Regions from separate parts of the Comamonas sp. F1-6 genome, predicted to be linked through region 1. Evidence: predicted binding sites of a transcription regulator. Region 1 holds the regulator's gene; each other region holds the start of a gene.
The links. Region 1 encodes sigma-54, which starts transcription at its own class of promoters, with help from an activator protein. Its sites were predicted from a motif close to TGGCANGNAANCTGCTTT; they were not measured.
Positions count from the first base shown of each region.

Region 2: the regulator sigma-54 is predicted to act here: its motif matches at 1,036-1,053, upstream of AAIL66_RS05405 ([protein-PII] uridylyltransferase).
Region 3: the regulator sigma-54 is predicted to act here: its motif matches at 1,376-1,393, upstream of AAIL66_RS03100 (flavin monoamine oxidase family protein).

Region 1 is NZ_JBCPWN010000030.1:23,286-26,376, reverse strand. Features, by position in the region: gene lptB (LPS export ABC transporter ATP-binding protein) at 1-569, shown strand, start outside; gene AAIL66_RS22070 (RNA polymerase factor sigma-54) at 715-2,316, shown strand; gene AAIL66_RS22065 (aspartyl/asparaginyl beta-hydroxylase domain-containing protein) at 2,509-3,091, opposite strand, start outside.
Region 2 is NZ_JBCPWN010000004.1:11,698-14,788, reverse strand. Features, by position in the region: gene map (type I methionyl aminopeptidase) at 174-986, shown strand; gene AAIL66_RS05405 ([protein-PII] uridylyltransferase) at 1,177-3,091, shown strand, end outside.
Region 3 is NZ_JBCPWN010000002.1:184,358-187,448, forward strand. Features, by position in the region: gene AAIL66_RS03095 (sensor domain-containing diguanylate cyclase) at 1-1,149, shown strand, start outside; gene AAIL66_RS03100 (flavin monoamine oxidase family protein) at 1,454-3,049, shown strand; gene AAIL66_RS03105 (c-type cytochrome) at 3,080-3,091, shown strand, end outside.

The sequences.
Region 1 (3,091 bases):
GCGAGATCTTCATCGACGGCCAGCCGGTGGGCGGCATGCCGATTCACCAGCGTTCGCGCCTGGGCCTGTCCTATCTGCCCCAGGAAGCCTCCATCTTTCGCAAGCTCAGCGTGGAAGACAATGTGCGCGCCGTGCTGGAGCTGCAAAAGGACGAGCAGGGCAAGGCGCTGACGCGCGACGAGATCGAAAAGCGCCTCACGGGCCTGCTGCAGGAGCTGCGCGTCGAGCATCTGCGCCAGTCGCCGGCGCTGGCGCTGTCAGGCGGTGAGCGCCGTCGCGTGGAAATTGCCCGCGCCCTGGCCACGCAACCGCGCTTCATTTTGCTTGACGAGCCTTTTGCCGGCATCGACCCGATCGCGGTGATCGAGATCCAGCGCATCATCGGCTTCCTCAAGGAGCGCGGCATCGGCGTGCTGATCACCGACCACAACGTGCGCGAGACGCTGGGCATCTGCGACCACGCCTTCATCATCAGCGACGGCCATGTGCTGGCCGAAGGCACGCCCGAGGAGATCGTGGAGAACGCCGATGTGCGCCGCGTCTATCTGGGCGAACATTTCAGGATGTGATGACCCCCACGCTCCCTCACTTTGTGCGGTCGCTGCCCCCAGAAGGGGCCCTGACCGGCTGCGCCGAGGTTTGCCTTGAGGTGGCCCGGCGGCAAACCCGTAGCACTGCGCGCGTTTGCAATGATTGTCTGGGGGCCGCGCCTCGATGAAGCCAGGTCTCTCGCTACGCGTTTCGCAGCATTTATCGCTTACGCCGCAGCTGCAGCAATCCATTCAGCTGCTGCAGCTTTCCACCCTGGAGCTGGCGCAGGAAGTCGAGCAGATGCTGGTCGACAACCCTTTTCTGGAACGTGCGGGCGATGAGGCCGAAACTGCGGGAGATGCTCCTGTAGATGTAGCTAATAGCGCCAGTGAATATAGTACTTCAGATGGTATTCATGCTGAAAGAGATGCATCGCAAGCGCAACAAGCTACTGAAACGGTAGCGGAGGCATCAAACCCCGAAACCCCTGAAACGCTGAACTGGGAGGCCGAGGGCCTGGACGGCCAGGACGGGGAATGGGGTGGCGAATCCAGTAGCGAGTGGGATACGCCCTCGGCCAGCAGCTCCACGCGCAACCGCGATGGCGATGACGAAACCGATGCCATCGATCTGGCGCGCGAGCACCAGAGCCTGACCGACTTTCTCCATCGTCAGGCGCTGAGCCTGCATCTGGGCGCGGCGGACATGGCGGCGCTGCGCTTTCTCATCGAGTCGCTCAGCGACGACGGCTATCTCGAGGATTCCCTGCAGGAGCTGGCGCAGAGCCTGGCCGGCGACGACCTGGAAGAGCGCGAGGAGCTGGAGCAGCACTTTGTCATTGCTCTGAAGCTGCTTCAAAGCCTGGAGCCCGTGGGCGTGGGAGCGCGTGATCTGGCCGAGTGCCTGCAGCTGCAGCTGCGCGACCTGATCCGCACCGCCGAGGACGAGGGCACGACCGAGGCGCATATGAACCGGCTGCTGCTGGCGCAGGCCATCTGCGCGCAGCCCATGGACCTGCTGGCGCGGCGCGATCTGCGCAAGCTCACCAGCCTGTGCGGCGCACGCGAGGAGCAACTGCGCGAAGCCATGGCCCTTATCGCCAGGCTGGAGCCGCGTCCGGGGCGCCGCTTTGTCGACGTGGAGCGCCATATCGTGATCCCCGATGTCATCGTGCGCCCGGTGCGGGCCGGCTCGGGGCGGGCGGACTTTTCCGTGCAGCTCAACCCCGAGGTCATGCCGCGTCTGCGCGTGCACGACATCTATGCCGGCGTGCTGCGTCGCCACAAGAACAGCGACGGTCATGCGGCGCTGCAGCAGCAGCTGCAGGAGGCGCGCTGGTTCATCAAGAACATCCAGCAGCGCTTCGACACCATCTTGCGCGTCTCCGAAGCCATCGTGGAGCGGCAGAAGAACTTCTTTGTGCATGGCGAGCTGGCCATGCGCCCGCTGGTGCTGCGCGATATTGCCGATACGCTGGGCCTACACGAGTCCACCATCAGCCGCGTGACCACCGCCAAGTACATGGCCACGCCCCAGGGCACGTTCGAGCTCAAGTATTTCTTCGGCTCGGGCCTGGGCACGGAAACCGGCGGCAGTGCCTCCAGCACGGCCGTGCGTGCGCTGATCAAGCAGTTTGTCGATGCCGAAGATGCCAAGAAGCCGCTGTCGGACGCCAAGCTGGCCGACATGCTCAAGGAGCAGGGCATCGAGTGCGCGCGCCGCACCGTCGCCAAGTACCGCGAGCAGCTCAAGATACCGACGACCACGCTGCGCAAGGCGCTGTAGGGCACCGCAGAAACAAGAAAGCCGCTGATGCATCGCACAGCGGCTTTCTTGTTCTGTATTTAGGGCGGCAGCCTTGATAAGGCATTCTTCAAGTAAGGGGCCGCCGCGAGCAAGAGCCACCCTTGCGGCGATGCTGCCGTCCCCCTTGGGGGCGCCCGGCCAGGGGAAGGCGCGTAGCGCCTCAGGGGGTTATCAAGAAACCAACCACCAGATAAACCAGACCAGCACGCCGATCATCAGTCCGAACTTGAGGATCTTGTAGAAGGTCGGATTCCAGTCGCGGAAGGCGCGGCGGTACTTGCCGGCATAGAACGAGATCTTGAACAGCTTGCTGATCATGCCGCGCGGGTCGCCCTCGTTGTTGGGCGAGCTGGCGGCGGCCACCACGTTCTTGCCCAGCCAGTGATTGAGCCACTGGGCAAAGCCATTGGTCATGGGGCGCTCCACATCGCAAAACAGCACGATGCGGTTGCCTTCCGAGCGGTTCTCGGCCCAGTGCATATAGGTTTCGTCGAAGATCACGCCTTCGCCTTCGCGCCAGCTATAGGGCTTGCCGTCGACCTCGATCATGCAGCGGTCGTCGTTGGGGGCCAGCACGGCCAGGTGATAGCGCAGCGAGCCCGCATAGGGGTCGCGGTGCAGATTGAGCTTGGCGCCGGGCGGCAGTTCGGCAAACATGGCGGCCTTGACGCTGGGAATCGACTTCACCAGGGCCGTGGTCTTGGGGCACAGCTCCATGGCCGAAGGGTGGGCATCGCCGTACCACTTGAGGTAG
Region 2 (3,091 bases), on a different contig from region 1:
GCCTGTTTATGTGAAGGCTGTTGAAAAGCGTCCTGGTCAATCCCCTGCCTGAGAGGACCGGGCCAAAGCGCTGAATTCGGTGAGCCTAGGATTTTACCGTGCCTCGGGGTTAGTCCGAATGCTCACACCCACAAGCCCTGCATGTTCAAGCGCGCAATGGGATAATTGCGACCATGAGCATCACACTGAAGACTCCCGAAGACATCGAGCGCATGCGCGTTGCAGGCCGCTTTGCTTCGGATGTGCTGGACTACATCACCCCCCACATCAAGCCCGGCATCACCACCCAGCAGATCGACGATCTGTGCGCCAAGCGCATGGCCGAGCAAGGCACCAAGACGGCCTGCCTGGGCTATCAGCCCCCAGGCATGACGCCCTACCCGGCCTATGTCTGCACCTCGGTCAACCATGTGGTGTGCCACGGCATCCCCAACGACAAGCCTTTGAAGAAGGGCGATATCGTCAATGTCGACGTGACCATCATTACCGAAGACGGCTGGTTCGGCGACAACAGCCGCATGTTCATCATTGGCGAAGGCACGATTGCGGCCAAGCGGCTATCCAAGCTGACCTTCGAGGCCATGTGGAAGGGCATTGCCCAGGTCAAGCCCGGTGCCACGCTGGGCGATATCGGCCACGCCATCCAGACCTATGCGGAGAGCAACAACCTGTCCGTGGTGCGTGAATACTGCGGCCACGGCATCGGCAAGGTGTTCCACGACGAGCCCCAGGTGCTGCACTACGGCCGCCCCGGCGAAGGCGTCGTGCTGGAAGAAGGCATGGTCTTCACCATCGAGCCCATGCTGAATCTGGGTAAGCGCGACATCAAGGCCATGCCCGACGGCTGGACCGTCGTCACCAAGGACCGCAGCCTGACTGCCCAGTGGGAGCTGATGCTGGCCGTCACCAAGACCGGCTATGACGTGCTGACCTGGTCCGAGGGCTCGCCCACCCCGCCCGACTTCATCACGGCCATCCGCACCTGAGCGCACTGCTGCCGCTGACCTGCATGCCGCATCTGGCCAAAGCCGGATGCGGCATATTTTTTGCTTGTAGACCTTGTGCTGCAAGCGCCATGCGCTCATCTTTTTGCCATCACAGGCCTCAAGCCCAAGTCAGTTGGGTTAAGGTGACGCTCAAGCACTTGCCCTGTTGAAACGCTTTTTTCTACTGCGCATGACCTCCTCTGCCCACTCCTACGCCAACTCTGCCGACGCCTCCGACCTCTCCTCGCTACAGGGCCTGCGCGAGCAATACCGCGAGGCCAAGGCCCGGCAGATGGACTTGCTGCGCAACCCCACGCTGGGCAGACGCAGCGTGCGCGGAGTGCTGCACCATTTCAGTGAACTGGCCGACGGTCTTCTGCGCACCCTCTGGCAGCGCGCGCAGATGCCGCAAGGCGCGGCCCTGCTGGCCGTGGGGGGTTATGGACGCGCCCAGCTCTTTCCCTACTCGGACATCGATGTGCTGGTGCTGCTGCCCCAAAGCAGTGCACCGCCGGCTGCGGAACTGGCGGCCAGCATCGAGCAGTTCATCAGCAGTTGCTGGGATGTCGGCCTGGAAATCGGCTCCAGCGTGCGCAGCATTGCCGAATGCCTGCAGGAGGCCGCGCAGGACCTGACGGTACAGACCGCCATGCTGGAGTCACGCCGCATCACCGGCAGCAAGGCCTTGTTTGCCGACTTCGAGCAGCAGTTCCGCGCGCAGCTCGATCCCAAGGCTTTTGTCGAAGGCAAGCTGCTGGAGATGCGCCAGCGCCACGCCAAATACGACTTCACGCCCTATTCGCTGGAGCCCAACTGCAAGGAATCACCCGGCGGGCTGCGCGATCTGCACACCATGCTCTGGCTGGCCAAGGCCGCAGGCTTCGGCAACAGCTGGCATGAGCTGGCCGAGCAAGACCTGATCACCCATTTCGAGGTCCAGCAGCTCGAATCCAACGAATCCCTGCTCAGCCTGATCCGTGCACGCCTGCATGCCGCTGCCGGCCGCCATGAGGACCGGCTGGTCTTTGACCTGCAGACCGCCGTGGCCGAAGCCTTTGGCTACCGCTCCACCACGCCGGAGGGCCGCAAGCTGGCCATGCGCGCTGGCGAGACCCTGATGCGTCACTATTACTGGGCCGCCAAGGCGGTGACCCAGCTGTGCCAGATCGTGCGCATGAGCATCGAAGAGCGCCTGAACCCCGGATCGCACGAGCTGATTCAGCTCAATGATCGCTTTTGCGAGAAGGCCGGCACCATCGAGGTGGTCAGCGACGATCTGTACGAGCGCGATCCGCATGCCATTCTCGAAACCTTTCTCATGTATGAGCAGCATGAGGGGCTGACAGGTCTGTCGACGCGAACCCTGAGAGCGCTTTATGCCAGCCGCGATGTGATGGACAGCGCCTTCCGTCGCGACCCGGTCAATCGCGCCACCTTCATGAAGATCCTTCAGCAGCCGCGCGGCATCACCCATGCCATCCGGCTGATGAATCAGACCTCGGTACTGGGCCGCTATCTCTGGCCCTTCCGCCGCATCGTGGGGCAGATGCAGCACGATCTGTTTCACGTCTACACCGTGGACCAGCATATCCTGATGGTGCTACGCAATGTGCGGCGCTTCTTCATGGCCGAGCATGCCCATGAATACCCGTTCTGTTCCCAGCTCGCCGCAGGCTGGGACAAGCCCTGGATCCTGTATCTGGCTGCCATCTTCCACGACATCGGCAAGGGCCGAGGTGGTGATCACTCCGTGATCGGCGCCGTCGAAGTCAAGCGTTTTTGCCGCGCCCACCAGATCGACAAGGCCGATGCGGAGCTGGTCGAGTTTCTGGTACGCGAGCACCTGACCATGAGTCAGGTGGCCCAGAAGCAGGACTTGTCCGACCCCGATGTGATTCGCGCCTTTGCCGAACGCGTTGGCAACGAGCGCAAGCTCACTGCCTTGTATCTGCTGACGGTGGCCGACATTCGCGGCACCAGCCCCAAGGTCTGGAGTGCCTGGAAAGGCAAGCTGCTGGAAGACACCTACCGCCTGACCCTGCGCGTGCTAGGTGGTCGCGCCCCGGATGCCGCCGCCGAAATCGAAGCCCGCAAGCGTGAGGCGC
Region 3 (3,091 bases), on a different contig from region 1:
CAGCCCTATATGTCCACGGCCGGCAACTACATCGTCTTTGTCTCGCAGCCCATTTTCGACCCTCAGGGCGAATTCCTGGGAGCGGTAGGCGGCAGCATCTACCTCAAGGAAGACAGCATCCTCGACACCCTGCTGGGCTCGCACTTCTACCAGGATGGCACCTATGTCTATGTGGTGGACCAGAACAAGCACATCATCTATCACCCCGACAACCACCGTATCGGCGATCAGGTGATCAACAACGATGTCATCAACGCCGTGATCCGAGGCGAGTCGGGTACGGCGCCAGTCGTCAACAGCAAGGGAGTGGAAATGCTGGCCGGCTATGCCGTCATCCATGCCTCGGGATGGGGCATTGTGGCCCAGCGCCCCAAGGCGGCCACGCTGGCCCCGCTCAACAAGCTGATGCGCTCCGTGCTCTACAAGACCCTGCCCATCGCCCTGCTGATGCTGGTGGTCATCTGGTGGAGCGCGCGCCGCATTGCCAGCCCGCTGCGCCAGCTCGCCAATGGCGCTCACGATATGGACAAGCCCGAGACGGCGCAGAACATCCAGGCCGTCAAGTCCTGGTACTTCGAGTCCTACGAACTCAAGAAAGCCATGCTCAAGGGCCTGGGCCTGCTGCAACGCAATATCACCAAGCTGCGCGAGGACGTGAACACCGATCCGTTGACCGGGCTGGGCAATCGCCGCCATCTGGAGGCAGCCATCAGCGCCTTTCAGACGCAAGCGCTGCCGTTCTCGGTGATTGCCATCGACATCGACCACTTCAAGCATATCAACGACGGTTTTGGCCACGACACAGGCGACGAGGTACTCAGACAGCTCGCACGCACCATGCGCGAGGTCTCGCGTGTCGATGACCTGCCCTGCCGCGTGGGTGGCGAGGAGTTTCTGCTGCTGCTGCCCGGCACGGGGCTGGAGGCCGCCGCCCATGCCGCCGAGCGCCTGCGTCAGCTGGTCGAGAAAATGGAGATACCGCCAGTGGGCCATATCACCATCTCGCTGGGCGTGGCCCACTGGCCCGACAGCGATCCCGATATCAAGGCCGTCTTCCAGCAGGCCGATGCCATGCTCTATGCCGCCAAGCGGGGTGGACGCAATCGTGTCATGGTCAGTAAGGCCTGCGAGCCTCCCAGCGAGCTCTGAGCCCGGCAGCACCGTAGTTCCGCTCCCACACTCAAGGCGTATCCGCTGTCACAGCCGATACGCTTTTTTTGCAGCTTATTGTGTGACTCCGTTGCACCAATTTGGCCACTGACGCTTCAAATTAGTGAGCATGCACCACAAGCGTTAAAAGGATTGAGTGCAAATTGATCTGAATTCCATAACAAGTAACTGATTTCATTGAACTAATGCCTTGAGCCCTCTGACCTGGCACAGCTCTTGCTGAAAACCCTTGCCCCGCAACCCCGGATGGACAGCGGAATACACAACAGCAAAGGAATTTCAGATGCCAGAGCCAAGCAAGCATGTCAGTCGCAGACAACTGCTCTCGATGATCGGAAAGGTCGCGGGCGGCAGTGCCATGTACCAAGCCATGAGTTCACTGGGCTACGCCGCCGAGTCGCATTACAGCGGTCCGGTCAAGCTCGGCAACGCCAGACCTGGCGCGTCGGTGCTGGTGCTGGGCGCGGGCCTGGCAGGCATGGTGGCAGCCCACGAGTTGCGCGCGGCGGGCTACAAGGTGCAGTTGCTTGAATACCAGAGTCGCGCCGGCGGCCGATGCTGGACGCTGCGCGGCGGCGATGAGTTCAGCGAACTCGACGGTACACGCCAGAAAGTGGGCTTTGCCAAGGGCAACTACTTCAACCCCGGCCCCTGGCGCGTGCCCTACCACCACCATGCGATGCTGGACTACTACAAGCGCTTCGGCATCAAGCTCGAAGCCTTCAACCAGGTCAACTACAACGCCTATCTGCACAACAGCAAGGCCCTGGCTGGCAAGCCCCAGCGCTTTCGCCATGTGCAGACCGATGTCTACGGTCATGTGGCCGAGCTGCTGTCCAAGGCTACCAATCAGGGGGCGCTGGACCAGAGCGTCAGCCGGGAAGACAAGGAACGCCTGCTGGAGAGCCTCAAGGCCTGGGGCGTGCTGGACAAGGAGTACCGCTACCGCGCCAGCAATGCGGTCAGCGATTTCCGTGGCTACGACATCGACCCCGGCGGTGGCCTGATGGCGCAGGCCAAACCGTCGACGCCCATGGGCCTGCACGAGCTGCTCGAATCCAATTTGTGGCGCCAGATGGGCGTGGGTAATATCTACGAATTCCACAGCGCCATCTTCCAGCCCGAAGGCGGCATGGACATGCTGGCCCAGGCCATGGCGCGCGATCTGGGCTCGGCCATACGCTACAACGCCAAGGTCACCAAGATCGCCCAGAACGACAAGGGCGTGACCGTGGACTATGTGGACGCCCTCAAGCCCGGCGCCACACTGCAGGCCCGCGCCGACTGGTGCGTGTGCACGATTCCGCTGTCCATCCTGAGCCAGATCGAAGTGCAGGCCAGCAGCGCCATGCAAAACGCGATTGCTGCCGTGCCCTATGGCAGCTCCATGAAGGTCGGTCTGGAGTTCAAGCGCCGCTTCTGGGAAGAGGACGAGCGCATCTACGGCGGCATCAGCTACACCGATCTGCCGATTCAGCAGATCTCCTACCCCTCCACCGGTTATATGGGCAACGGCCCCGCCGTGCTGCTGGGCGCCTATGCCTTCGAGAACTCCAACAGCTACCGCTTCTCCTCGCTCAAGCCGGCCGAGCGCATTCGTCTGGCGCTGGAGTACGGCGCGCAGATTCATCCGCAGTACAAGCAGGAGTTCCTCAACGGTGTGTCGGTAGCCTGGCATCGCATGCCCTGGATCAACGGCTGCTTCGGCAACTGGACCGATGCGCTGCGCGAGCAGCACTACAAGGATCTGGCCCAGATCGACGGTCGCCTGGTGCTCGCGGGCGAGCATGTCTCGTACATCCCCGCCTGGCAGGAAGGTGCCGTGCTGTCTTCGCTGGACGCCATCCAGCGTCTGCACGCCAAGGCCTCCAGCCTCTGATCGCCCATGTCTGCAACAAGGAACTTCACCATGCACACATTG